DNA from 4 places in the Undibacterium sp. GrIS 1.8 genome. Region 3 is predicted to be linked to each of the others. Evidence: predicted binding sites of a transcription regulator. Region 3 holds the regulator's gene; each other region holds the start of a gene.
What was found. The regulator sigma-54, encoded in region 3, starts transcription at its own class of promoters, with help from an activator protein. The targets are predictions, from matches to a motif close to TGGCANGNAANCTGCTTT.
Positions count from the first base shown of each region.

Region 1: AAKU64_RS11225 (PEP-CTERM sorting domain-containing protein) is a predicted target of sigma-54. The motif match lies at 1,587-1,604, and genes of this name have one in related genera.
Region 2: AAKU64_RS07830 (PEP-CTERM sorting domain-containing protein) is a predicted target of sigma-54. The motif match lies at 3,209-3,226, and genes of this name have one in related genera.
Region 4: AAKU64_RS15240 (NF038132 family protein) is a predicted target of sigma-54. The motif match lies at 3,359-3,376, and genes of this name have one in related genera.

Region 1 is NZ_JBEONQ010000020.1:23,429-30,900, forward strand. It holds gene AAKU64_RS11220 (GGDEF domain-containing protein) at 1-686, shown strand, start outside; gene AAKU64_RS11225 (PEP-CTERM sorting domain-containing protein) at 849-1,541, opposite strand; gene AAKU64_RS11230 (aminopeptidase P family protein) at 1,891-3,714, opposite strand; gene metG (methionine--tRNA ligase) at 4,398-6,506, opposite strand; gene apbC (iron-sulfur cluster carrier protein ApbC) at 6,664-7,472, shown strand, end outside.
Region 2 is NZ_JBEONQ010000012.1:90,982-98,453, reverse strand. It holds gene AAKU64_RS07850 (SRPBCC family protein) at 1-253, shown strand, start outside; gene AAKU64_RS07845 (peptidylprolyl isomerase) at 310-1,317, opposite strand; gene AAKU64_RS07840 (pilin) at 1,583-2,074, shown strand; gene AAKU64_RS07835 (hypothetical protein) at 2,146-2,343, opposite strand; gene AAKU64_RS07830 (PEP-CTERM sorting domain-containing protein) at 2,524-3,159, opposite strand; gene AAKU64_RS07825 (sulfite exporter TauE/SafE family protein) at 3,738-4,511, shown strand; gene AAKU64_RS07820 (nitrite/sulfite reductase) at 4,548-6,254, shown strand; gene AAKU64_RS07815 (DUF934 domain-containing protein) at 6,386-6,919, shown strand; gene AAKU64_RS07810 (phosphoadenylyl-sulfate reductase) at 6,916-7,472, shown strand, end outside.
Region 3 is NZ_JBEONQ010000006.1:76,878-84,349, forward strand. It holds gene AAKU64_RS04375 (ribose-phosphate pyrophosphokinase) at 1-782, shown strand, start outside; gene AAKU64_RS04380 (50S ribosomal protein L25/general stress protein Ctc) at 890-1,483, shown strand; gene ggt (gamma-glutamyltransferase) at 1,661-3,469, shown strand; gene hpf (ribosome hibernation-promoting factor, HPF/YfiA family) at 3,757-4,101, opposite strand; gene AAKU64_RS04395 (RNA polymerase factor sigma-54) at 4,255-5,751, opposite strand; gene lptB (LPS export ABC transporter ATP-binding protein) at 5,769-6,509, opposite strand; gene lptA (lipopolysaccharide transport periplasmic protein LptA) at 6,511-7,089, opposite strand; gene lptC (LPS export ABC transporter periplasmic protein LptC) at 7,109-7,472, opposite strand, start outside.
Region 4 is NZ_JBEONQ010000032.1:44,251-51,722, reverse strand. It holds gene nhaR (transcriptional activator NhaR) at 1-80, opposite strand, end outside; gene AAKU64_RS15250 (Bax inhibitor-1/YccA family protein) at 394-1,080, shown strand; gene AAKU64_RS15245 (TerC family protein) at 1,213-2,166, shown strand; gene AAKU64_RS15240 (NF038132 family protein) at 2,495-3,310, opposite strand; gene metH (methionine synthase) at 3,747-7,472, shown strand, end outside.

The DNA of each region.
Region 1 (7,472 bases), on a different contig from region 3:
CGCTGATCTTGCCTGCAGCCCTAGTATTTTTTCTACCGTCACTCGAACTTAGCTCCACTGGCCTGACGCTCTCGTTTTACGTTTTATATTTAATCGCAAATCTGCGCCGGTCTGCTAACGAATATGCTCAGCAGATTGCAACGGAAGTGGATTTAATCCGCAGCCGTGCTGAAATAGATCGACTCTCACTGACGGACATGCTGACTGGTTTATCCAATCGACGGAGTTATGACCAGGCATGGCAACAAGCCTGGCATTTGGCGGTACGACAAAAAGAGACACTGGCATTGCTGATGCTCGATCTGGATCATTTTAAACATGTCAATGATCGCTATGGCCACCTTGGCGGTGACGCTTGCTTACAGCATTTTTCTGGACTATTACAGCAACACATACGAAGAGGTAGCGATATCATTGCGCGTATAGGCGGTGAGGAGTTTGTGATTATTTTGCCCGCTACCAACGCAGAAGATGCTTATGTGATGGCAGAACAATTGAGAACGATAGTATTAAATACTCCCTGCCAATTTGAAAATATTCAGATCGAGATGACAGTCAGTATTGGTGTAGGTACGGTGAATTGGGATCAGGATATCAATCCATCCGCGACATTTAGCCGGATTGACAGTGCTTGCTACGATGCGAAAAATGCGGGCCGTAATAAGGTCAAACTGGCGATTAGCTAAAAAAAAAGACAGTCCATTTCTGAACCGTCCTTTTATTTTTCTGATCTATCAAGTCCAACAAAGATGATGGACTGAAGTGATTTTTAAAGTCTGAACTAATACTTTAATTGATACTTTAACTCAGACTTTAATTGAGACTTTAATTGAGACTTTAACTCAGACTTAAGCAGATTTCGCGCGACGCAATGCGGCCAGACCGATCAATCCCAATCCCAGCAAAGCCAGGCTGCCTGGTTCAGGCACGTCACCGCTCAATTTAATATTGTCGACTAAGAGTGCGGTAGATACTGAGTTGTCACCGGCTTGTACCGCACCAAAACTCAGAGTATGTGTGCCAGATGTCAGCAGAGTTTTAGAAACATTGCTCCAGGCTGTTGCGTTCGAATAACCAGCAACACCGCTGCTGAACGTGCTGGTATTAGTATCGCCCAAGCTGAATGCAACGCCATCCAATACAAAGAAGGTGAAATCCCAAGGTGAAGGGGTGCCTTCATTTGTCAGAGTTCTGACATCAAAGCTGATGAGGCTACCAGCGTCCGCAGTGAAGGTTTGTTTGATTGCAGAACCATTGGTAAAATTTTTGTAGCCAGATTTGATTGACTGCAATGCTGCATCAGTTGTGCCTGTAAAGCTTTCCAATGTGCTTGCATTGGATGCGCCACCGCTCACTGCCTGGATGAACGCAGAAAATGTTCCATCTGTTGCTGTGGTGTTTGTTGTGCTGGTTGTCATTAATGTCGTCCAACCCGTCAGGCCAGATTCAAAGCTACTGTCAATGATGCTTGCATTCGCTTGCGTTGCACTGAAGCCAATTGTGCTCAATACAGCTGCTGAGATGAGTGTTTTGATTTTCATGATGGTCTTGTCAAGAAGGGGTTGAAGTAATATTTCAATTGCTGTTAAGCAAAATTTATTCCACCATGTAAAATCAAGGACTTACAAAAGTTAAATTGCTGATGTGTAAAAATGATCGACAAAGTTAATAATAATTTTGTTAATACTTTCTAAGTTGTTGTTATTAAATAGTATTTTTTTATTTGCATGATTTTTAACTACCTAAATTCCACAGTGACGAGTTCTCGTTGCCGGAGTTGCAATGAGTTGACAGAGATTCTGCGATCCGCACCCAAAAAACAAAACGCCGCATGATTTTTGTCAGCGGCGCTTTTATCTGTTCAATACAATTTCTTGCTGCAAAGTAGAATTATTTACTGACCGCTTTCGTTCTTTCTTCCAGCCATGCTTTTGCTGCGCCGCTGACGCGCGGTGACAAGCGCTCTAAGACGGTCGCGTGGTATCCATTGAGCCATGCCAATTCGTCCTCACGGATTATTGTCATATCGATGCAGCGGGTGTCGATGGGGCAGAGCGTCAGGGTCTCAAACTTGAGATAGTCGCCAAACTCGCCTTGATGACCCACGATATTGAGCATCAGATTTTCTATCCGTACACCCCATTTACCCGGGCGATAAATACCTGGCTCGTTGGAAGTAATCATGCCTGCTTCCATCGCGTTATGCGCCTCTGGAATAGCGCCCGAGATAGATTGCGGACCTTCATGTACATTTAGAAAGTAGCCTACGCCGTGGCCGGTGCCGTGACCGTAGTTAATGCCCTCGGCCCAGATCGGTGCGCGTGCCAGAGCATCTAACATCGGTGACAGCGTGCTACGCGGGAACTGCGCACGCGACAAATTGATCATGCCTTTTAAAACCAAGGTGAAGTCGCGTTTTTGTTCTGCTGATACCACGCCAATTGGCATCACGCGGGTGATGTCGGTGGTGCCGTTGAGGTATTGGCCACCGGAATCGATCAGCAGCAAGCCATTGCTTTCGATGACCGCATGCGATTCTGGTAGTGCGCGGTAGTGGGGCATCGCGCCATTACCGTTAAAGCCAGCAATCGTAGCAAAACTGGCAGAGACGAAGTTAGGCTGGCGTGCGCGGGCCGCAGTAATTTTTTCGTCAATGGTCATTTCTGTGATGACTTCTTTGCCAAGCGATGCTTCCAGCCAGCTAAAAAATTCACATAAAGCGGCGCCATCTTGCTCCATCGCTTCACGCACAAATTGCGCTTCTTGCGGAGTCTTGCGGGATTTTGCAAATACCGATGGGTTGATTGCCTCAATTACTTTGACCGAAGCTGGTACCGCCTGGCGGAAAGAGTAGGTGATGCGGCGCGGGTCTATCAGCAAACTGCTATTTGCTGGCAACGCAGCCAAGGCGCTGGCAGCTTGCGCGTAGTCGGCAATAAACACACCGTCTTTTGCTAATACGTCTACCAATGCAGCAGGTATTTTGCCATGAGAGACAAACAAGGCAGCACTGTCTTGACTGATCAGTGCGTGCCCGACAAATACCGGGTTATAGCTGACATCGGCACCGCGCAGATTGAAGATCCAAGCCAGATCATCTACGGTAGAAACAAAATGCCAGTCCGCCGCTTTGATACGCATTTGCTCACGCACAAGGGCTAGTTTGTCTTGACGACTGACCACCGCAAACGGTGCCAGATGTTCATAGATAGCGGCTTGCGGCAGATCAGGGCGACCAGACCAGATAGTTTGTAATAAGTCTTTGCTAGTGTCCAATTTGCTGCCGCTAGCTTGTAGCGCCTGCTCAAGCATGCGAGCCATGGCTAGTCCAAGCACGGCGCCGTCTACGCCAACGGTTTGTCCTGCTTGCATGGTGCTGGCGAGCCAATCAAGGTGCAGTGTGGCAGCAGCAGAATTGATTTTCATCATCTGTATGCCAGTAGGGGCTAGTTCTTGCTCTGCCTGACTCCAATAACGGCTGTCAACCCACAATCCGGCAAAATCTGCCGTCACGATCAGAGTGCCGACCGACCCGGTGAAGCCAGAATATTGCTCGCGGCCTTGCCAGCGCTGTGGCAAATATTCAGATAAATGCGGATCAGCAGAGGGAATAATGTAGGCATCTAAACCCGCAGTTTTCATTGCTGCGCGCAATTGGACCAGACGTGCAGGGATAGGGGAGGTAACTGCGGCGGGGCTAAGTGGGCTATTCATGGATATCTGACCGTGGTGAGTTGATCGGTTCAATCAAGTACTGCAAAGAGGTGGCTGGAAGTATATCTCATGGGTAATCTATTGAGAAATCTCTGCGGGATTTTTTCTGAGCCCAGCGTAACAATGCCGCGCTAGTTTGATGTTTTGCGCTAATTTTGATGGGAAGTTTTTAGGACGTTTGATTGAAGCTGAGAGGTGGCGTAACTATTCGCTGGTTAACCTGGCAATTGAAAATGGCAATTCAATTTGCCTCATTTGTCTGATACCTCGTCGCTCCCTCGAAGGCAGGGGCCCAGTGTCTTTGCTTAATTAACTAACGCCGCTGGATTCCTGCCAAGAGCGTGCAGGAATGACGTATTTTATAGATAGCACTGCTTTCTCTTATTCCGCACGTGCCAGATCTTTCAACCTATTCTTTTAACCTATTTGATTGCCGGAACAATCATTTACATAATTGAGAGAGATATTGATCAGATTTCATATACTCCCCATAAAAATTTGCAAAATACATCGATTGTCCAGGTTTTATTTGGACGATTAGAATATACCTGTGGGGAGTATTATGTTGATATGAGAGATTTAAAACGCTGAGTGAGCTATTGCTTCTTCCTATCTGCTTTAGTCACTCAGCGTATTTTTTGACAAACTTGATTTGCAAACTAGATTCGCCAACCCGTCGCGGATTAGCGTACCCGCATACCCGGTTGCGCGCCAGGCCAGGCCTCCAGAATATACAAACCTGGATTAGCTTTTTCATCCTCGGCAGACGCAGCCAATACCATGCCTTCAGAAATACCAAACTTCATCTTGCGTGGCGCCAGATTAGCAACCATCACGGTGAACTTACCGATCAGTTGTTCTGGTTGGTAGGCGGATTTAATACCGGAAAACACGTTACGCAGGCGACCTTCGCCAACATCCAGAGTCAGGCGCAGTAATTTGTCTGATCCGTCGACGTGCTCGCAGTTGACGATTTTGGCAATCCGCAAATCAATTTTTGAAAAGTCGTCTATCTTAATTTCTGGTGCTAATGCTTCGATCCCGCTGGTAGCGGACGATTCTGCTGGTGCGGTTGGCGCTGCTGAGTTTGCTGCTGAAGTTGCTACTGCTGGTGTTGATACAGCAGCGACAACTTCAGTAGGTGCGTCGAACAATTGATCGAAAATTTTAATATCCACACGTTGCATCAGATGCGTGTACGGCAGCACTTTATGCAGATGTGGTAGCGGTGTTGCAACATCCGCCCATTGCAAAGGAGCTATTTGCAATTGTGCCTCGACCTGTGCAGCGAGCTGCGGTAACACTGGCTTCAAGAAGATGGTCAGAATGCGGAAGGCTTCTAGCAAGCGACTGCAAACTTCCTGTAATTTGGCATCGTTCTCTGGTTTTTTGGCGAGTTCCCAAGGTTTATTCGCGTCGACATAAGCGTTGATGATGTCAGCTTGATCCATGATGGCACGCAAGGCTTTACCGTAATCACGCGCTTCATAGTAAGCCTGAATATCCGGCGACACTTTACGTAGATTGCTGATAAATGTATCATCCGCCGTCGCCCAGTCGGTCACGATTGCACCGTCAAACCGCTTAGTGATAAAACCCGCCGCACGGCTGGCGATATTGACGTATTTACCAATCAGATCAGCGTTCACACGAGCGACGAAGTCTTCAGGATTCATATCCAGATCTTCGACTTTGGCATTCAATTTGGCTGCGAAGTAATAGCGTAGCCACTCAGGATTCATACCGATATCAAGATAACGCAATGGAGAAATACCAGTGCCGCGCGACTTTGACATTTTTTCGCCAGAGACCGTGACAAAGCCATGCGCATACACATTATCTGGTGTTTTGTAGCCAGAAAATTTCAGCATGGCAGGCCAGAACAAGGTGTGGAAGTAAGTAATATCTTTGCCGATAAAATGGATCTGCTCCGTCGTCGGATCAGCCATAAAGGCATCGTAATCACGACCGATTTTGCCAAAATAGTTTTTTAAGGATGCCAGATAGCCGACAGGCGCATCCAGCCAGACATAAAAATATTTACCCGGTTGATCGGGGATTTCAATGCCAAAGTAGGGCGCGTCGCGGCTGATGTCCCAGTCACCCAAACCACCTTCACCTTCTAGCCATTCTTTGCATTTGTTGGCGACTTCGGATTGCAGGCGATTATCTTTGAGTGCCCAGCCGCGCAAGAACTCTACGCATTTTTCATCTGATAATTTAAAGAAAAAATGCTCAGACGATTTCATCACGGGCGTAGCGCCGGTCAGTACTGAGTACGGATTTTTTACTTCCGTCGGTGAGTACACCGCGCTACAAACTTCGCAAGAATCACCATATTGATCCTTCGCGCCGCATTTCGGGCATTCGCCTTTAATGTAGCGATCGGGCAAAAACATATTTTTAACAGGATCAAAAAACTGCTCTATCGTTTTGCTGGTGATAAAGCCAGCTGCTTTTAGTTTGCGATAAATGTCTTGCGACAGCGCGTGATTTTCCGGGCCATCGGTAGAGTGCCAGTTATCAAAAGTAATATGGAAACCATCCAGATATTGTTTACGCCCGGCCGCGATATTCGCGACAAATTCTTGCGGCGTGATGCCTGCTTTTTCCGCGGCAATCATGATCGGCGCACCATGCGCATCGTCGGCACCGACGAAATGCACTTCGTTACCCGACATTCGCTGATGACGTACCCAAATATCAGCCTGGATGTATTCCATGATGTGGCCGAGGTGGAACGGTGCATTAGCGTAGGGCAGGGCGGTAGTAACGAACAGCTTGCGTGTCATGGTAGTGATACTTTGCGAATGGAAAATTAAGGGGCGGCTTCAACTAAAAACGACGAAGACCGTTATTCTAACAGCGAAAAAGGTCTAGTCTTTTAAGGGTTTTATCAGTCATACGGGAGTTTTACGCTAGACTGGCAAAAAATTTACGGAGAATTGCATGAGCATTACAGTAGAAGATGTTAAAACAGCGCTGACTTTGGTCATTGATCCTAATACAAACATAGATCTGATCACGTCAAAGTCGGCTAAAAATATTAAACTCGATGGCAACGATGTGAGCTTGGATGTTGAGTTGGGTTATCCGGCAAAAAGCCAGATCGAGCTGATACGTCTTAGTGTACAAACGGCTGTCAGCAATTTGGCCGGTGTTGGTAAAGTGAGTGTTAATGTGTACAGCAAAATCGTTGCTCATGCGGTACAGCGTGGCATTAAATTAATGCCTAATGTGAAGAATATTATTGCGGTTGCCTCGGGCAAAGGTGGTGTCGGTAAATCAACGACTGCGGCAAATCTGGCCCTAGCACTGGCTGCCGAAGGCGCTGCTGTCGGTATCTTAGATGCGGATATCTATGGTCCTTCGCAGCCCATGATGATGGGGATTTCTGGTCAGCCATCGAGCGCTGATGGGCAAACTATGGAGCCTATGGAGAACTATGGTTTGCAAGTTTCTAGTATCGGTTTCATGATCAATCCAGACGAGCCTATGGTTTGGCGTGGGCCTATGGTGACACAGGCCTTGACGCAGTTATTGTCCCAAACTAATTGGCGTGATCTGGATTATTTGATTATTGATATGCCGCCTGGTACAGGCGATATTCAGTTGACGCTTTCGCAAAAAGTCCCGGTCACCGGTGCTGTTATTGTCACGACGCCACAAGACATCGCTTTATTAGATGCCCGCAAAGGCCTGAAAATGTTTGAGAAAGTCGGTATTCCAATTCTGGGAATTGTGGAAAATATGAGTAC
Region 2 (7,472 bases), on a different contig from region 3:
GCGTGCTGCAGTGACGATGATTAAGGGGCCCTGGTTTTTAGAAAAATTCGCAGGCTCGTGGATCTTCAACCGCACTGGGGATAAGCAGACCCTGGCGCGATTTCGATACACGATCATTGCCAAGCCTGCTTATCTGCGTATCTTGATTGAACCGATAGCAGCACTCTATTTTGCGAGGGTAATACAACATCGCTTATCAGGCTTGAAAACGTTTTGCGAGAAGCAAATAGTCTCAGGTGACAATTCAATCTAATTTATTATCATCACCTGCCCGTCTTCCAAGCTATCTCCGCCAGATCAGCAATCTAATTACTGCATCGCCCGCACTGCAATCGGCACATTGCACAGATCAATATAGCCTGCGGGGACTTTGTACCAGTCGCCACCACGATTACGTTGTGCCTCAACGATGGCTTTAAAGGTTGGCGTATCGGTGCGTATCACCTCCAATTTAGTACGTTCGGCTTCTGGCACATCAGCCGCGATACGGATTGATTTGATCGGCGTCATGGTCTCGGTTTCTTTATAAAACCCCATGGGGCCAGTACCACGGGGTAAGGTGGTCAGCAATTCCATACCCTGCATGACGCGACCAACCAAAGTGATATTTCTGTCCAACTGGCGAGGCGCATGTCCGGTCACTACATACAAGGAGCTGCCGTCACCGCTATTGACCTCGTTATCTCTGCCAACCCCGACGCTAGCGTAACAATGTGCTAGCCAGGCAGTACCGGTTTTAGGATCACGTCCAGCCGGAAAGCCATTTACATGACCAACCTGCGGTGCAAAACCATCTACATCCGGCAAACGAGTGAACGGTAGTTTTTTGTCGTATTTGACAGTGAATTCGGGGTCCAGATTTTTACGGGCGCTCTTCATATCACGCTTGCCCGAAGAGTCCTCCCATTCGACCACATAGTTTTCTTGTGAGCGGACGATATCCATACCGTTGAAAAAACCTTCTCTGACCATGGTTTCAATATTTTTCACATGATTAGGCGCAAAGTCAGGTGCAAGCTCGATCACGACTCGTCCCTTTTCCAGATCCATATACAAGGTATTGTTTGGATCAAGTGGTCGCCAGTCACTGGCAGCAGAGGCTTTAATTACATCTGCTATGGTAGGTTTAGCCACCGCTTTTACAGGCGTAGTTGCGGGTGTAGTGGCAGATGTCTTAGCCAAGGGCTTAGTGTCACTAGCGAGAGCAGTATTGACCCAGGCAACTGATAGCAACAAGCTGGCAGTAGTTAATACGGCACCAGCTAGCTTTGTTTTTTTATAGGCATGCGAAACAGAATTTTGTACAGATGCGTGCATAGCGTGACTCCAAAAGAATAACGAATACTGTGGACTTACCAAGAGAAATTGCCTGTCGAGCCAGATTATTGAAGGTACGCGATAGGTAGAAATTTGTCTAGTGTCTGTGATGTCCAGCAGGCTGCATAGAGTACAAAATGCAACGCGTATTTGCATTGCATTTGAACGAAAAACTGAATGAAGTTGATTGAAAATATTTTCTATAAATGAGCTAAAAATCTGACGCGCTTGTTATGATCAATGTTTAGAAAAAGCATCCCAATTTATGAAACCTACTCGTTCAGGATTTACCTTAATAGAATTGATGGTCGTCGTCGCGATTATTGCTATCTTAGGTGCTGTGGCTTATCCCTCAATTCAATTGCGCGTCATTCGACAGCAAATCGAATCTATTACCCCCCTCACTGATGTCGCAAAAAAACCTATCGCCGCAGCATGGGCATCTACACAAAAAATGCCTGCTGATAATGCCGCTGCCGGTTTGCCGAGTGCCGATAAAATGGTCAGTAATTTTGTGAGTGAGGTGAAAGTACAGGATGGCGCAATCAATATTACCTTCGGCAATCAGGTGAATAATGCGATCAAAGGCAAAGTATTAACGATGCGCCCTGCTGTTGTTGCAGATGCACCCATTGTGCCAGTCACTTGGGTATGCGGCGCAGCAGATGTGCCCGATAAAATGACGGTACTAGGTGTTGATCAAACTACGGTTCCGGCAGGGATGCTGCCACTTAGTTGCCTGAAACGGGTGAAGTAGTGCACGGATCATCATTGGACGCTTCAATAGAAACTTTCAATACATTTCTAATTCCATCTGAATATATAAGCTCATTGTTTTAGCTTTTCACATTGGGCATTTTTGAACGGGCCACCAGCACGCGTCCATCCCTCCCCGGGTGAAGTTTGCGAGCAAATTTCAATCGACTCAATTTTGCTACGCCATTTATACCAATCGGCTGGCGCAGCGATTGCGCTGGCGACTAACAGCATCCCAATTGATAGCAGTGACTTGAATAGATATTTCACTTTGAGTCTCTTTTACCTAAGCCAATTGGAGTAAATATGGGTAGCAATACATCTAGCTTAGCTTAATTTTAGCTATTGCCAAACACATCGCAAGATCATCTTTTGGACAATTTATAAACCAAATTACAAATGCCCATAAAAAAACCTGCCGAAGCAGGTTTTTTAAAAATTTAGTACCAATTATTTTTTAGTACGACGCATTACGCCAAAAGCCAACAGACCTAGACCAAACAAAGCCATTGTTGCTGGTTCTGGTACTGCACCTGCTGCGATCGTTACGTTTTTAATTTGAACAGAGCCATCAAACGAAGCTTGACCTGGCGCATGTGCAAATTCAACTTTTTTGATCAAACTGTCAGAAGTAATGCCATAAAAGCCAGTTGGATTGGTGATAGCCAAAACGGAATTATCACCGAAAGTAATGTATTCGTTGTAACCGGAGTTGATAGACAGATTAACGGAGAAACCATAAACGCCATTAACTGTACCGAAATTAGTTCCAGTCAAATCAATATAGCCAGATCCGTTGCAACCCCAGCAAAGACCTCCACCGGTAATGATATTCCAGTTTTGGAAGCCAGTAGAAACATAGCCGATGTTGCCGATAGAAGCCGCTTTAGCTTGAGCGTTGTTCAAAATTTCAAAATTGCCGCCATTCCAGGTTGCAAAATTATCTGTTTCTGCCTGATTAACTGATTGCAAGAAACTAGCTTGGCTTGCATAGTTAATATAACTTGCGTGCGCGCTGCTGATGGCAACCAGTGCAATTCCGGTGGTCAATACTAAACTTTTTACTAATTTATTCAAAAAACGCATTTTTTTCTTTCTGGAGGTTAGCTAACTTTAAATGTCTTACAATTACCTCAAAGCAATAAACATGCCCAAAAGAAATAATTATTTAAATCAATAACTTAGTCAGGATTATTCTCGAACAAAAAACTAAGTGTAAAATTTTTCGACAAAACTAATACTTAAAGCATGAGATATTCAGCACCCAACGATCGCACGCCTTCGTCATCTCTCTTCAGTCTTTTGTCACCATTGGGTATTTTTTAAACAGATCATTTCTTGAGTCGCTTTATTATTTAATAATTCATATACTCCCCTCTAAAAATACAAAATACGTTGAATTATCCAATGAAAGTATGGACAATAAAAATTTACTCCATGTGAGTATGCTTAAAAATATAGTCATCATCACTCAAACTTGCATGCCCACCTCTACCTCAGCACATCTGTTTTCTCTAAACGACCGTTAAAAATATATTTATACAAATAACGTCTATCCATATGTCAAAACTACATATAAGCAAATAAAGACTAAGTAGTTTGGATTAAGGCTCAGATTCTTTACTATGCTGTTACTTTCAACATGGTGATATGAACGGGGTAGTATGGATTTAGGCTATGTAGCGTCCGGTTTTGCAGTAGGTATTTTGGTAGGGCTGACTGGCGTTGGTGGCGGATCGCTGATGACACCTTTGTTGACTCTGCTGTTTGGCGTGTCACCCACCGTTGCGGTCGGTACCGACTTAGCATTTGCGTCGATTACTAAAGCGACCGGCACTTTTACCCATCGCTTACGTGGCACAGTGGACTGGCATGTGGTGCGCTTGCTGTGTTACGGCGCCCTTCCGGCAGCATTGATTGCTACGCTGAGCCTGAAACATTTTGGCGCTCTGGATAAAGAAATCGGTCAGATTATTCGTTATTCTATTGCCGGTTCGGTGCTGTTGACCGTGGTCGCCTTACTGTTTAAGTCTAAAATGCTGGCATGGCTTAATCGCCATCCAGAGAAGCAATTGCAAGGTACGCAATTGGCTGCGGCGACTATCGTTTCTGGCGTTTTGCTGGGCACCTTGGTAACCGTTTCCTCTATCGGCGCCGGTGCAATTGGCGCGACCTTGCTAGTGATGTTGTACCCACGGATGTCTGCTGCGCACATTGCCGGGACTGACATTGCGTATGCGGTGCCACTGACTGCCATTGCTGCCGTCGGTCACTGGTGGTTAGGATCAATCAACTGGGAGTTGCTGGGCACCTTGTTAATAGGTTCATTGCCTGGCATTACGATAGGCTCCATGGCGGCGCGTGCCGTACCGGAAAAATTTTTGCGTGGACTGTTAGCGACAACCTTAACTATTGTTGCCGCTAAGCTGGTTCTTTAAACTGTAATTTTGAGCGTATTTTTTTAGGACCTCACAATGTATCGCTACGATCAACACGATCATCAAATTATCAAAGAACGTATCGCTCAATACCGCGATCAAGTACGTCGCCGCTTGTCGAACGAATTGACGGAAGAGGAGTTCTTACCGCTACGTTTGCAAAATGGTTTATACATGCAGCGCCATGCCTACATGTTACGTGTAGCTGTACCCTACGGAATGTTGTCTTCTACCCAGATGCGTAAGTTTGCCCACATCGCACGTAAATACGATCGCGGTTATGGCCACTTTACGACACGTCAAAATATCCAGTACAACTGGATCACACTGGAAGAAACGCCGACCATTTTAGAAGAACTGGCATCGGTAGAAATGCACGCCATTCAAACATCCGGTAACTGCATGCGTAATATCACCTCGGATGAATTTGCCGGCGTTGCTGCGGATGAGATCATTGATCCACGTCCTTATGCAGAAATTTTGCGTCAGTGGACGACCTTCCATCCTGAGTTTGCTTATTTACCGCGTAAGTTTAAGATCGCCATCAATGGTTCCTTAGAAGATCGTGCTGCGATTGCGGTGCATGACATCGGCTTAACGGTGGTGCATAACGAGCAAGGTGAAGTCGGTTTTAAAGTTATGGTTGGCGGCGGCATGGGTCGCACACCGATACTTGGCAGCGTGATCCGTGAGTTTTTGCCGTGGCAACACGTGATGACTTACCTGGAAGCGATCCTGCGTATTTATAACCAATACGGTCGCCGTGACAACAAGTACAAAGCGCGCATCAAAATCCTGGTAAAAGCCATCGGCGCTGATATATTTGCCCAGCAAGTGGAAGAGGAATGGGCTGACATCAAGGATGGTCCAGCGACTCTGACAAAAGAAGAATTGCAGCGTGTTGCGTCTTACTTTAGTACGCCCGCCTATGCCACATTGCCTGCAACTGATGCTAGCTATGAACAACATAAGCAGGACAATAAAGCCTTCGCTAATTGGGTAAAACGTAATGTCAAACCACATAAAGTTGCGGGCTATGCAAGCGTAGTCTTGTCTTTGAAAAAGCCAGGCGTACCGCCAGGTGATGCAACTGCGGAGCAAATGGATTTTATGGCGGATCTGGCCGATCGTTATAGCTTCGCCGAACTACGCGTCACACATGAACAAAATATCGTGCTGTCTGATGTGCAGGAATCTGCCTTATTCGCGCTCTGGCAAGAAGCAAAAGCGCATGGACTGGCAACACCGAATATTGGCTTATTGACCGATATGATTTGCTGCCCGGGTGGTGATTTTTGCTCGCTGGCAAATGCAAAATCGATTCCTATTGCTCTCGATATTACAGACCGTTTCGCCGACCTCGATTATCTGCATGACATCGGAGATTTAGAACTCAACATGTCGGGTTGTATTAATGCCTGCGGTCATCACCACATCGGCAATATTGGCATCTTGGGTGTGGACAAAGATGGTAGCGAGTTTTACCAGGTCTCGATTGGTGGTGCGCAGGGCAACAAAGCTGCGATTGGTAAAATCATCGGCCCCTCGTTCTCAGCTGGACAAATGCCAGAAGTAATCGAACGGATTATCCAGGTGTATTTGCGTGATCGTATTGAGAACGAACGTTTTATAGATACAGCTCAGCGTTTAGGTATTGTGCCGTTTAAAGAATATGTCTATGCCACACCGATCAAAACGCTGGAACATTACGGCGAAGATGCTGGTGCGGCAGTGTCGTACTGATCTACTTTAGGACTTATGTAAAATTGTCCCAGCAAGGCGTAGCGACGAAGATAGTACTTTAGTACAGCTAGGAGCTGCAACGCAGTTGGGGCAGTTTTGCGTAAGTCCTATATTTTTGAGAAAGAATTTATATGCGTGCAATAATCAAAGATAAGACCATCGTTCAGGACGACTGGGCAGTATTACGCCTGGCTGAGGGCGAGACGCCAGATGCTGTCGCCATTCCAACGGGCAAAGTCATTGTGCCGCTAAAAGTATGGCAATTGCAACGTGAATCATTGGCTAAACGTCAGCAAGAATCGCAAGATATTGCCATCTGGTTTGGTAGTGATGAACAAGCGAAGGAATTAAAAGAGGATCTATCACTGTTCAAGTTAGTGGCAGTTGATTTTCCTAAATTTTCGGATGGCCGTGGTTACTCGATTGCCTACAATTTAAGATCACGTTTTGGTTTTACAGGTGAAGTACGCGCAATCGGTGATGTGTTACGTGACCAGTTATTTTATATGCAGCGTGTTGGATTTAATGCCTTTGCAACGCGTGAAGATCGCAGTATTCAAGACGCGATCAAAGGTCTGACTGACTTCAGCGAAAAGTATCAGACCTCATGGGATGAGAAGAATCCGCTATTCCGTCGTGAGCATAGAACTACGGAGCAAATATGAGCGATTTTACAAATGAGCTAGCCGATAAATTGTCGGATAAATTGTCAGACACTAAGGCCACGCTACAACGCATCGCTATAGAATTTTCCCCGGCTGTGTTTGCCTCTAGTCTGGCGGCAGAAGACATGGTGCTGACCGATCTGATCTTGCGCAACAAACTTGCCATCGGTATTTTTTCGCTTGAAACAGGTCGCTTGCATGCAGAAACTTTAGGCATGCTAGACAAGATCAAAGAAGTCTATGGCTCTGAGATTCATTTATTTAAGCCCGAACCAGAAGCAGTTGCAAATTACGTTGCGCAAAATGGTTTAAACGCGTTTTACGATAGCGTAGAAATGCGCAAAGAATGCTGCCGTATCCGTAAAGTAGAACCGCTTAATCGCGCATTATCAGGCAATAAAGCATGGGTGACAGGACAGCGCCGTTCTCAAGCAGCAACGCGTACAGAACTCGCTGTACAAGAAGATGATGCGGCGCATGGTATGCAAAAATTTAATCCCTTGGCCGATTGGTCAGAGGAAGATGTCTGGCACTATATTCGCAGTAATAATGT
Region 3 (7,472 bases):
TTTTGCAATCAACCTGCGCACCGACGAATGACAATCTGATGGAAATCATCTTGATGGTCGACGCTCTGAAGCGCGCATCTGCTGGTCGCATTACTGCGGCGATTCCTTACTTTGGTTATGCCCGCCAAGACCGCCGTCCGCGCTCTGCACGAGTAGCGATCTCAGCGAAGGTTGTTGCCAACATGCTGGAAAAAGCTGGCGTTGATCGCGTGCTGATTATGGATTTGCATGCAGACCAAATCCAAGGCTTCTTTGATATTCCGGTTGATAATATTTATGCATCACCGATTTTGCTGGGTGATCTGGTTGCCAAGAACTATGAAGACTTATTAGTCGTTTCACCCGACGTTGGTGGCGTCGTCCGCGCCCGCGCGCTGGCAAAACGTTTGGGTTGCGATTTAGCGATCATTGATAAACGTCGTCCAAAAGCCAACGTATCAGAAGTCATGAACATCATCGGTGAAGTCGAAGGACGTAACTGCGTGATTATGGATGACATGGTCGATACTGCCGGGACACTGACCAAAGCGGCAGAAGTTCTGAAAGAACGTGGCGCGAAAAAAGTATTGGCTTACTGTACACATCCAGTATTGTCGGGTCCGGCAATTGACCGTATCTCCAACTCACCGTTGGATGAGCTGGTTGTCACCGATACCATTCCTCTGTCAGATGCTGCAAGAGCATGTAGCAAAATCCGCCAATTGTCTTGCGACAGTTTGCTGGCTGAGACTTTCCGCCGTATTACTAAAGGCGAATCCGTTATTTCTCTGTTCACGGATTAAGCATAATTTTCTGCGAGCTTGTTTTAAAACAAGCTCGTTTTTTCTGTGTCCCTGGTCGCGGGGACGCAAAACCGCAAGTTCAATCTTGCATTTTTTGGAGTAGCACCATGAAAGTAATCGCATTTGCACGCAAAGAGCAGGGGACCGGAGCGAGCCGCCGCCTGCGTATTGCTGGCCAAACACCAGGTATCATCTACGGCGGTACAGAAGCGCCTGTCAGCGTCACTCTGGACCACAATGCTTTGTACCATGCATTGAAAAAAGAAGCCTTCCACTCATCCATTTTGGATCTGGAAGTTGATGGTAAAGCCGAAAAAGTATTGTTGCGCGACTTCCAAGTCCACGCATACAAACAATTAGTATTGCACGTTGACTTCCAACGCGTTGATGCAAACAAGAAAATCCACGTAAAAGTACCTCTGCATTTCATCAATGCTGACGTATCTCCAGCAGTTAAGTTGTCTGCTGCAGTCATCAGCCACGTTGCTGTTGAACTGGATATCTCTTGCTTGCCAGCAGACTTGCCAGAATTCGTTGAAGTTGATCTGTCCAAATTGGAAGCTGGTCAATCTATCCACGTTTCTAGCCTGGTATTGCCAAAAGGCGTTACAGCAATTGTTCACGGTGATGACGCGACTGTCGCTATCGCTGTGGTACCTGCTGGCGCTACTGCAGCAGAAGGCGAAGCAGCAGCGAAGTAATTCGTTTCTGCCTGAACCAAAAAAAGCCACCTTCAGGTGGCTTTTTTATTGAACGAAATAATATCTATCTAAACTAATTAGGACTTACGCAAGTCCTGTTAATAAGAGAAATCCAGTCTGACTGGATAAGACGATCAAGTTAAAATCAATTCTATTGAAACGTCCCAAGGATAATCCATGCGCGCTCCGCTGCTTTCCCCACTACCTTGCCTATTTCTGTCAAATTCAACAAGCTTGTTGCGCGTATCACGCTTAGGATTAATCGCACTGGCGCTGGCATCAAGCATTACTGCGACACAAGCGCAATTCGTAGCTAAAACTACCAGCATTAATCCCGTTGTTAAATACGATATTGGTTATGACATCGTCAGTCCAATCCATGCTAAGCATGGGATGGTGGCGAGCGAACAAGGCTTGGCAACGCAAGTTGGCCTGGATATGTTAAAGCGCGGCGGGAATGCGGTCGATGCTGCGGTGGCGGTTGGCTTTGCGCTGGCGGTGGTGTTGCCCAACGCAGGCAATATTGGTGGTGGAGGTTTTATGCTAATCCATGACGCCAAATCGGGTAAAGACATCGCACTGGATTTCCGCGAAATGGCCCCCATCAAAGCAAGCCGCGACATGTATCTGGATAAAGCAGGCAAAGTCATTCCTGGCAAATCACTCTACTCGCATTTGGCGATTGGCGTACCTGGAACTGTCGCCGGATTGACGCAGGCGCTAAGTAAATACGGCACCATGAAATTATCAGATGTCATTGCACCTGCGATACAACTGGCAGAACAAGGCTTTGAGGTAAGTCCACATCTAGCCAGCATCCTCGACGCAGAATACGACCATTTGGGCGCGTGGGAGTCGAGCAAAGCGATCTTTTTTAAAAATGGCAAACCTCTGGTCGCAGGTGAAAAATTAATCCAAAAAGATCTGGCTGCATCCCTCAAGTTGATTGCAAAAGAAGGCGCGAGTGCTTTTTATCAAGGCGCCATCGCAAAGAAAATTGTTGCAGAAATGGCGCAGCATGAAGGCATCATCAGCGCAGAAGATATGAAAAATTATAAGGTCGTCGAGCGCGAACCCGTCAAAGGTAGTTATCGCGGCTATGAAATCGTGGCCATGCCGCCACCCAGCTCAGGCGGCGTACACATCGTACAAATGTTGCATATTCTTGAACACTTTCCGATTAAAGAACAAGGCAGTAATAGCGCACAAAACTTACACCTGATGGCGGAGACCATGAAGCTCGCTTATGCCGATCGTTCTGAATATTTGGGCGATCCCGATTTTGTCAAAGTACCGATTAAAGCACTGACATCACGCGCCTATGCTGATGAGTTATCAAAGAAAATTAATCCAGAACATGCAACGCCGTCCGATCAAATCAAGCCCGGTAAACTAGCGCCTTACGAAAGTGATCAAACTACCCATTTTGCTACAGCAGATCAGTATGGTAACGTCGTCGCAACTACCTACACGCTGAATCTGAATTTTGGTAGCGGCATCGTTGCTAGCGGCACCGGCATTACCTTAAATAATGAAATGGATGATTTCTCCGTAAAAGCGGGTGCTCCCAACGCGTTTGGATTACTTGGTGGCGATGCCAATGCGATTGCGGCATACAAGCGCCCGCTCAGCTCAATGTCACCGACAATTATTTTAAAAGACGGACGACCATTTCTGACCACAGGCAGCCCGGGGGGTAGCCGGATTATCACCACCAGTTTGCAAATTATTATGAATGTGATTGACCATGATATGAATATTGCCGAAGCCAGCATTGCGCCTCGCATTCATCATCAATGGATGCCAGATCAATTGCGCGTAGAAAAAGGGATCACTATCGATACCTTAAACATACTGGAGCAAAAAGGTCAGCATCTGAGATTGTCACCGACTATGGGGCGCACACAAACGATACAAATGAGCAATCAGGGATTTGATGGTTATTCAGATCCGCGCAATCCCGACGGAAAAACTTTAGGGTATTGAGGTTAAATTTAAATGCGTACAAGCTAATCTGTGCGGCTTAAAGAAATGAATAGCTACGAGTGTCGCTTATTTCTCCAGTACCCAATATAAATACTCTCCCCAGGTATATTTTAGTTGTCCATGTAATTACTGGACAATAAGCCATATTTATAAAAATAATATGGGAGTATATTTATATCAGCGCATAATCTTCGCAAAAAAATCAAGTGTTACGTAAACAAAAAAAGGACGCCGGATTGCGTCCTTTTTTGCTATTTTCTAATCGAAAAAGCGACTAAGTCATCTGCTTACACTGGCGTCGGATCGGGTATGTGTTTGATCGCGTCATGTTGATGATTTTGGATTTTGTCTTTATGTTTAATGACTTGTCGGTCCAGTTTGTCGATGAGAGTGTCGATGGCGGCGTAGAGATCTTGTGCCAGGCTTTCAACATGAATATCTTTGCCACTGATGTGCAGATTAATGTCTGCTTTATGGCGTTTTTCCTTTTCTTTGAGCTTGTCCACGGTCAGGATGACGGCGATATCAATTACTTGATCGAAATGCCGCCTGATACGTTCAAGCTTATTTTGCACATGTTCACGAATTGCAGGAGTTACTTCGAGGTGATGTCCACTGATGGTGAGATTCATACTACGCTCCTTGGTAATCTTACTTGTTACAAACATTTTGTCTTAACTCAATTAATGTAAATTTAATCAGACGATGAATTGGCAGACTAATACTTAAATTATTTATTGAGCTAAATTATATATAGCAACACACGAGGATATTTCAAGAACAAGTTACAAAGATTTGCGCAGGCTTACTGGCGGGATTTTCAAGGCCTCGCGATATTTGGCGACTGTGCGTCGCGCAATTACCATGCCTTGTTCTCCCAGCATGTCTGCAATCTTGCTGTCAGAGAGTGGGATTTTCTGGTCTTCTGCTCCTATCAACTGCTTGATGAGTGCACGTATCGCGGTGGATGATGCTTCCCCCCCTGCTTCCGTCGCGACATGGCTACCGAAGAAATATTTCAACTCAAACATACCATGCGGGGTCAGCATGTATTTTTGCGTCGTTACACGAGAAATAGTGCTCTCGTGTAAACCCAGTGTATCAGCAATTTCGCGCAACACAAGTGGTCGCATTGCAACGGCACCGTGCGTGAAAAAATTACGTTGTCTTTCAACTATCGCTTGTGAAACCCGCAAAATCGTATCAAAGCGTTGCCGCATATTTTTGATTAGCCAGCGCGCCTCTTGCAATTGGGAACCTAGCGTACCGTCACCCCGATTTTGCTTCATGATGCTGGCGTACATACTATTAACACGTAGCTTTGGCATCACATCTTGATTGAGTAATACTTGCCAGCCGTTCACTGTCTTTCTGACTATCACATCCGGCACGACATAATCTGAAGCCGCCACGGCAAATTCAGCACCCGGTTTGGGGTTACATTGACGAATAACCACTTGCGCTTCGCGTAAATCCTCGTCATCACAATTAAGGATTTTCTTCAACTTATTAAAATCTCTTTGAGCGAATAAAGTGATGTGGCTCTCAACAATTTTTTGCGCCAGCCGACGCGTCACAAAAGGAATTTTAGGAAAACGTTTAATCTGCAAGGCCAGACATTCGGATACATTTCTGGCACCGACACCGCTAGGGTCAAAGTTCTGCAACATGTTCAGCGCAAAGGATAATTCTTCCGGCTCAACACATAATTCCAATGGCAAGCTGGCATGAATTTCTTCAAGCGTTTCCATCAAATAGCCATTGGTATCCAAGGCATCAATCATCAGCTCAATCAGAGCACGATCACGGGGCTCGCGAATGTTCAATCGCATCTGCTCCAACAAGTGATCTCTGAGGCTAGTTTGTGCTGCTTCTAACTGCGGACGTCCGTCATCTTCTTCTGACGATTTGCTGCCTTGAGGAACATCATCAAAGCTCCACTCTTCTTCATTCGCGCTGGTGCTATCGGCAGAGGCAGCGACTTCGCTAAGCTCGGCATTTTCAGTACTGGCACTTGCAGTAGCTGCATCGCCATTCATTTCTGGCGCGGCGAATTCAGTTTCAGAATTATTCGTAGTCGCACTGATGGCGCCGTCGGCCAGCAAGCGCACTGCATTATCCATAGGATCATCTACCCGCTCCAACATGGGATTGTCGGAAAGTAGATTTTCTAACTCTTGATGTAGCTCCAGCGTGGACAATTGCAGCAAACGTATCGATTGCTGCAATTGGGGCGTTAAGGCCAAATGCTGGGACGTGCGGAGTTGCAGGCTTTGCTTCATCATCGTATGGCTTCCCGCTACATGCGGAAATGCTCTCCCAGATAAACTCGGCGAACCGATTCGTCTTTAATGATATCGTCTGGCTTACCAGTCGCCAACACAGCGCCCTGATTAATGATGTAGGCATGGTCACAAATGCCAAGAGTTTCGCGTACATTGTGATCTGTGATCAGAACGCCGATACCCCGGTTTTTAAGGAAGCGCACAATCCGTTGGATCTCAATGACGGCAATCGGATCGACGCCTGCAAAAGGCTCATCCAACAACACGAAACGAGGATTGGTTGCCAATGCTCTGGCGATCTCTACCCTGCGACGTTCACCACCCGACAAGGATAAAGCCTGATTTTCACGAATGCCGTCAATCTGCAATTCGGCCAGCAAGGTGTCTAAACGTTTTTCAATTTTCTTTTTACTCAGAAATTGATCGTTTTCATCTTTTTGTAATTCAAGAACTGCACGGATATTGTCTTCTACAGACAGCTTACGAAATACCGAGGCCTCTTGCGGCAAATAAGATAAGCCCAAGGTTGCACGTTTGTGTATGGGTAAGCGCGAGATATCAACACCATCAATATTGATCTCACCGGCATCAGAGGGTACCAGTCCAACAATCATATAAAACGATGTAGTCTTGCCAGCGCCGTTCGGACCTAGCAAACCGACCACTTCACCGCTCTTTACTTCCAACGACACGTCACGGACGACTTGCCGCGCGCCATAGCGCTTTTGCAAACCCTTAACTAATAATGTACTCATCTTATTCTTTGACTTTTTTGTCGGATTTTGGAGCCAAAATTAACGTCACACGTCCGCCACCGTCAACAGATTTTCCAGACGTATTATTAGTCGCCACGAATACATCGCTAAGACTGTCGTAGGATAAAAAGTCGCCCTGCTGTTCCTGTGTGACGGTTTTACCTTCAAGATATTTCACGTCAGCCTTAGAAATAAATTTTACTAATTCTGTCCTGGTGTCATATTCGACCCGGTCTGCTACACCTTCTACCCATAAGTCTGGACCGCCGTCACGCTTTTGACGGAAAAATACTTTGCCGCCCGCAACAGCATAGAGAACAGCACTCTGCGTTCCATCTTGTGCGGTTGTCACGACAGCGCGCTCGGCTTTGACTAACAAGGTACCTCGGGTCAAAACGACATTCCCCGTGATGGTAGATACGTTTTTCTTCCCTTCGGAAATAGAATGATCTGCGGTAATTTCTGTCGGCTTATCGGCATCCGCTTTTTCAGCAAATGCCGCCGAATGTAAAACTACTGCACTGACAGCACATAAAAAGCCGCCGATCAGATGCTTGAATTGTTTATTGTGGAAGCTCATTACTTGCTCTCCATTTTGATTAATTAGATGTTTTTTGCTTCGTGCCTGACTTCGCACCTGGCTTAGTAAAATGCATGTGAACCTGACTTAGTAACTGAGTCTCTTGTGTCTCATTATTCGCCGTCATTCCAACTGCATGTGTTTCTGAATTTTGTGAATACAAGGTCACGGGATGATCTGTTTTCATCGTATTCAGATCGGGTAACAACAATAGATAATCGGTATTTAACTGCATGTATTTTGTAGTATCACTCTCAGGCCTTACTACCTGAACATTGTCATACAGATGAATCTCGTCACTTTGGGTATTAATCTCAACTTGTGCTTTAGCTTGCTCGCTAAGTTGTGCAGTTTTTTGCTCTACCAGTCCGCGATCAGCACGT
Region 4 (7,472 bases), on a different contig from region 3:
TGCTCGCTAGCACGGGCAATACTGCCCGCTTTGGCGACGACCCAAAAATAATGCAGATGCTTGTAATTAAGGCTGGTCATCGTTGGCCGCACCCAATAAAAATTGAATAGATTTAGGACTTACGCAAAATTGTCCCAGCAAGGCGCTGCGACGCTTTGCGGCGGTTTTGCATAAATTTTAAGATTGCAATATTTCTAAACACTTCGTTTTATACGAACCATTTATCAATTATATTCGACTTTTATTACTAATTGAGGCGCACTATACTTTGGTCACCTTGTATAAAAAGGCGAAAAACTTACTTTCTGACTGGCATTGTCGCTTGGTTCTTATTGGCAATGTCCGAATAAATAAGTTTAGCTTTTAAGGTTTTCGACATTCTAGGAGAAAAGCATGAAAATTTTAGACCGTTCCGCCTTACGCAATGTGCAAACCGTGGATTACAGCGACAGCAATGTCGATGCTAGCCACAAAGTGTTACGCAACACTTATATGCTGCTTTCAATGACGCTGTTATTCAGCGCACTGACGGCCGCAGCCAGCATCGCTTTCGCTCTACCAAACCCGGGCATGATTATTACGCTGGTTGGTTATTTTGGTCTGCTATTCCTAACTAATAAATTCCGAAACAGCGGCTTAGGCATCTTATTTGTCTTTGCGTTGACAGGCTTTATGGGATTGACCATAGGACCGATCATCAGCCATTACCTTGGTATGGCAGGCGGTGCAGGGATTGTGATGAGCGCAATGGGGTTAACGGGTGCTATCTTTTTATCTTTGTCTGCGTATGTGCTGGTGAGCAAACGTGATTTTAGCTTTATGGGTGGCTTTTTGATGATCGGTATGCTGGTCGCTTTTGTGGCAAGTCTGGGCGCAATTTTCTTCCAAATCCCCGCATTGTCATTAACGATTTCTGCTGCGATGGTATTGCTGATGTCTGGCATGATTTTATTTGAAACTAGCAACATCATTCGTGGTGGCGAAACCAATTACATCATGGCTACAGTCAGCTTATACGTCACGATCCTTAACCTGTTCCTAAGTCTGTTGCAATTGTTGGGTTTTATAGATAAAGAATAAAGTTTAGCTGGGGTGCGCATATTGCAAAAAACATCTTGCATAAAACCGTGTGCCCCAGCCAAACGTCACTCTGTATAGACCACACATAACCTATACCACTTCTTCTACCAAACCGGTTTAATAGGAAATTCAATGATTCACAGTATCGCCCAACCTTGGATGTGGGCAGTTTTTATTGCTTTCGTCTTGGGCATGCTTGTACTCGACGTAGTTGCCCTGGGCGGTTCGCGTTCACATAAAGTTAGCGTAAAAGAAGCTGCTATCTGGTCAGCCGTCTGGGTCAGCCTGGCCTTACTGTTTGACTTTGGCCTATGGATGTATTTGACGGACACTTTCGGACGCGCTGTAGCAGATGCTAAAGCGATGGAATTTTTGGCAGGTTACGTTATTGAAAAATCCTTGTCCGTCGATAACGTATTCGTCTTTCTGCTGATTTTTGGTCACTTTGCTGTACCGCTGCAATATCAGCGCAAAGTCTTGTTATACGGCGTATTGGGTGCCATCGTCATGCGCATCGCGATGATCCTGGCTGGCACTTGGGTCGTCACACAATTTGCCTGGGTACTGTATTTGTTCGGTGTATTTTTGCTGGTTACGGGTTTCCGTATGTTAGTCGCAGCAGAAAAAGAACCCGATCTAAACGCAAACCCTGTCCTGCGCTTTTTGAAGAAATGGATCCCATTTACTGAGGACTTCCGTAAAGAAAAGTTCAGCGTAGTAGAAAACGGTAAGCGCGTTTTTACTCCATTACTGTTAGTCCTGATTTTAATCGAAGTATCCGACGTGATCTTTGCAGTTGATTCAATTCCAGCAATTTTTGCAGTTACTACCGATCCGTTTATCGTATTTACGTCTAATATTTTTGCGATTATGGGCCTGCGTGCACTGTATTTCTTGTTGGCAGATATGGCGAATCGCTTCCACTTATTAAAATTTGGTCTCGCCTTTGTGTTGATGTTCGTCGGTATAAAAATGCTCATCGTAGAATGGATGCACATACCAACAGCTATCTCGTTATTGGTTATCGGCAGCATTCTGGCAAGTTCTATTGTAGCCAGCCTAGTTGCCACTCGCAGCAAAAACTAGTTTTACTTGTATCGATCCCTTTTGGGCGCATTACCGATTTTGGTGGTGCGCTCTTTTTTTATCTAGAGTTCCTTAGTCGAGCGACGACAAGTATGAAGTTATCGCTGCAATGTTTATACTCAAATCAAGACGAGATTATTCATTTGAATGTGGCATACCGCGGTATTTCTACGACGTAATAACGGTCTGATAGAAAATCTAGGTTTAATTAAACCGCTCTTCTCAGAAAATATAGACACAAAAAAACCCACGATTTACATCGTGGGTTTTTTAATTTTAGCCAACTAACTACAATCAGCTTAACGCAGCTTAAATTACTTAATACGAATTATGATTTACGACGACGCATAAAACTCAAACCTGCCAGACCCAATCCAAGCAATGCGAGTGACGCTGGCTCAGGCACATTACCAGGAACATCTTCAATTGGCTTGCCACCGATAGTAATGCCATCAAATGCCAAACCTGTTTGATAAGCAGTATCAACGTAATTAGCAGTACCAAATTCCAGATAATAATTACCTGCCGCTGCGACGTTATAAGTCGAAGATACCCAACCAGTGTAACCACAACCATTGCTGTAGCAAGTACCACTGCTGCTACCCAAAGGCGCCCAAGAAGGTGCACCAGGAACAATTGTCACTACGCCTGGATTAATCGTTGCTGCAATACCTGGCATACCAAATCCTGGAACACTATTGCCGTTTGGTGTAGTTCTCGCCGTGAAAAGCAAAGCGATCTGGTTCAAGGAAGAGTCTAACAAACGAGCCCAAGCATAATCAGAAAAACCAGCGCCATCAGAAGTGATGAAGTCAAAACTGAAATTCAATGCGTCACCAGCATTAGATGAAAACAAAGTACTGCGCAATGTAGAACCGTTAGTGCTAGAAGCACCAACTGCCGCCAATACATTTCCAGATACCCCACCGTTAGTAGAAACCCAGCCGTATTTGCTGCTGCCAACTGGCGACAAACCAACTACGCCATTTGCACCGGAAGTACCGCAACCACCAGTGCATACCCAGCCTGATGGCAGACCACCGTCAAATATCGCAGCAGATGCATTACCTGCGACAGCAGCAGCGCCAAGAGTCAATGCTATTGCCAAACTCAATTTTTTTACAGATTTTTTTAAAATGTTCATTTTTTCCTCACATGTTATTGATGATTATGGTTGAAGCTGATCGTCAATAAAGCACTTATCATGCCAAATTGGAATCAAGCATTAAATTCTTTTAAATTCAATCACTTATAATAATATTTCTTGCAATAAAAACTATTAATTCCGGTGTACGTAATATTTATCGACAAAAAATTGACGCTCAAGAATCAAAATGATGGCTCTGACATCCACTTTATTAAAATCGTATTAGCAAGTAACAAAAATGCATAAGGGAAACAAGCCAATCCTGCTCCAGACTAAATTTGTCACACTCTCTTTATCGTATAATCTTTAACTTGCGCCGATTTGATACTCAGATTGCGGGCGCGTAATAAGTGCAGCTAAAAGGAACGCCCGGTCCCGCCTGCATTTTTTGTATGAGCTGATCGGGTTTTTTGTTTCATTAAGAGCATCTTCCATGACTACCGCAAAATCCACTCCCGCTACGAATCTCAACGCAAGTGCAACGACAGCTGTCAGCACAGAAGCACGTCTGCGCGCATTGTTGAAAGAACGCATTCTGATTTTAGATGGTGCGATGGGGACGATGATTCAGCAATACAAATTGACTGAGGCGGATTATCGTGGCGAACGCTTTAAGGACTTCAAGGGTCCGGAAGGTGTCAGAGAATTATTTGTCAAAGGCAATAACGAATTATTGTCACTAACACAGCCGCATATTATTCAAGAAATTCACGAGCAATATCTCGCTGCGGGTGCCGATCTGATCGAGACCAATACCTTCGGCTCTACCACTGTCGCACAAGATGATTACCACATGGCTCATCTGGCCTACGAGATGAACGTTGCAGCTGCAAAAATTGCCCGTGCCGCTTGCGATAAATATTCAACCGCAGACAAGCCACGTTTTGTCGCTGGCGCCCTCGGCCCCACCCCCAAGACAGCATCCATCTCGCCTGATGTGAATGACCCTGCAGCACGTAATGTGACCTTTGATCAATTGGTTGCGGCCTACCTGGAACAAACCCGTGGTCTGGTCGCGGGTGGCGCAGATGTGCTACTGGTCGAAACTATTTTTGATACCTTAAATTGCAAAGCCGCTTTATTTGCGATTGATCAGTATTTTGAAGAATCTGGTATACGCTTGCCGATCATGATTTCTGGCACCGTCACCGACGCATCAGGTCGTATTTTGTCCGGTCAAACCGTGCCAGCGTTTTGGAATTCAGTGCGCCATGCCAAGCCTTTAACGATAGGTTTGAACTGCGCATTAGGTGCGACCTTAATGCGCCCTTACGCCGAAGAGCTCTCTAAGATTGCAGACACTTTTGTGTGTATTTATCCCAACGCCGGTCTGCCCAATCCTATGAGTGACACCGGCTTTGACGAGCTACCTGCTGACACTTCTGCATTGCTAAAGGAATTTGCCGAGAGTGGATTCATCAATATTGCTGGTGGCTGCTGCGGTACGACACCGCCACATATTAAAGCGATTGCAGAGTTGCTTAAGCCGATCACTCCGCGTCAAATTCCAGCAATTACCAACTGCATGCGGCTATCTGGTCTGGAACCATTTACGATTGATCAGGATTCTCTGTTCGTCAACGTAGGTGAGCGCACCAACGTCACCGGATCAAAAGCATTTGCACGTCTAATTCTGAACGAACAGTACGACGAAGCCTTGGCGGTAGCGCGCCAACAAGTAGAAAACGGCGCGCAGGTCATCGATATCAATATGGACGAGGCGATGCTCGATTCGCTCGCGGCCATGACACGCTTTTTAAACCTAATCGCATCAGAACCAGATATCGCTCGCGTGCCTATCATGATCGACTCGTCTAAATGGTCGGTGATTGAGGCGGGACTAAAATGTGTGCAGGGCAAGGCCATCGTTAACTCGATCTCGATGAAAGAAGGCGAAGCCGAGTTTTTGCGACAAGCCACATTATGTAAGCGATATGGTGCCGCCGTCATCGTCATGGCATTTGATGAAAAAGGTCAGGCCGACACCTATGATCGTAAGGTAGAAATCTGTGAACGCGCTTATCGTTTATTGGTTGATACGATCGATTTTGATCCTTACGACATCATCTTTGACCCCAACATTTTTGCCGTCGCCACCGGTATTGAAGAGCACAATAATTACGCAGTCGATTTCATCAACGCGACGCGCTGGATACACCAAAATTTGCCCGGCGCCAAAATCAGTGGCGGTGTGTCCAATGTGAGTTTCTCTTTCCGCGGCAACGATCCGGCGCGTGAAGCGATTCATACCGTTTTCCTGTATCACGCAATCCAGGCAGGTATGACGATGGGTATCGTCAACGCGGGTATGGTCGGCGTATATAGCGAACTGGATGTTGAGTTGCGTGAGCGTGTAGAAGACGTGGTACTGAACCGTCGCGACGACTCGACCGAGCGCATGATAGAAATTGCGGCCACCCTCAAAGCAGGCGGCAAGAAAGAAGAAGCCACGCTGGAATGGCGTAGCGAGTCTGTAGAAAAACGTCTCTCGCATGCAATGGTGCACGGCATCACGCAATGGATAGTAGAAGATACGGAAGAAGCCCGTAAACAAATCATGGATGCTGGCGGACGCCCCATACAAGTGATTGAAGGACCGCTGATGAGCGGCATGAATATCGTCGGCGACTTATTTGGCCAAGGCAAAATGTTTTTGCCACAAGTCGTTAAATCTGCCCGTGTTATGAAGCAAGCCGTTGCGCATTTAGTCCCGTATATTGAAGAAGAAAAAAAGCGGAGTGGCGACAACAAACCCCGTGGGAAAATTGTCATCGCCACCGTCAAAGGTGACGTCCACGACATTGGCAAAAATATCGTCACCGTGGTTTTGCAATGTAATAATTTTGAAGTCGTCAACATGGGCGTCATGGTGCCCTGCTCAGAAATTTTAGCTAAAGCCAAAGCGGAAAATGCCGACATCATCGGCCTCTCTGGCCTGATCACACCGTCACTGGAAGAGATGGCCTATGTCGCAAAAGAAATGCAGCGCGACCCTCATTTCCGCATGCTAAAAATACCGCTGCTGATTGGCGGCGCAACCACCAGCCGCGCGCATACCGCAGTAAAAATTGCACCCAATTACGATGGCCCAGTGGTGTATGTACCTGATGCTTCACGCTCAGTCTCGGTCGCGCAATCGCTGCTGACACCAGAGAGCCGTGATCAATATATGGACGATCTGGCTACCGATTACGAGCGTATTCGCGTACAGCACGCGAACAAAAAAGCTACGCCGATGGTCACGTTAAAACAAGCACGCGCCAATAAAATGAAGCTCAATTTTGTCGGCGCCAATGCGCCTGTCAAACCAAAGTTTATCGGTCGCCGTATCTTTAAAAATTATGATCTGGCGACGATTGCGCAGTACATTGATTGGGGTCCGTTCTTCCAGACCTGGGATTTAGCAGGACCGTTCCCCGCAATTCTGACGGATGAAGTTGTAGGCGAAGCGGCCACCAAAGTATTTGCCGAAGGTCAGGCGATGTTGAAGAAAATCATCGATGGTCGCTGGCTCAGTGCCAATGGCGTAATCGCGCTGCTCCCTGCGAATACCGTCAATGATGACGACATCGAAATTTATACCGACGACAGCCGTACCCAAGTGGCGCTGACATACTATGGCACTCGTCAGCAAACAGAAAAACCTATCATCGATGGTGTGCAACGTCCTAACCAATGTCTGTCCGACTTTATCGCACCGAAGGACAGTGGCATTGCAGACTATATCGGCATGTTTGCCGTCACCGCTGGTTTGGGTATTGAGAAGTACGAAAAACGTTTTGAAGATGCCCATGACGACTACAGCAGCATTATGCTCAAGTCCCTGGCAGACCGTCTGGCAGAAGCCTTTGCTGAACATCTGCACGAACGTGTACGTAAAGATTTATGGGGCTATGCCAGTGATGAATCTTTATCCAATGCCGAGCTGATTAAAGAAACCTATAAAGGTATACGTCCGGCACCAGGTTATCCGGCCTGCCCTGAGCATACAGTCAAAACTGAGATGTTCCGACAAATGCAATGCGAAGAAATCGATATGTATATCACCGAATCTTGGGCGATGATTCCGGGTGCGGCGGTTTCAGGTTTTTACTTTGCACATCCCGAATCTAAATATTTTAACGTCGGCAAGATTGCGGATGATCAGGTAGTGGACATG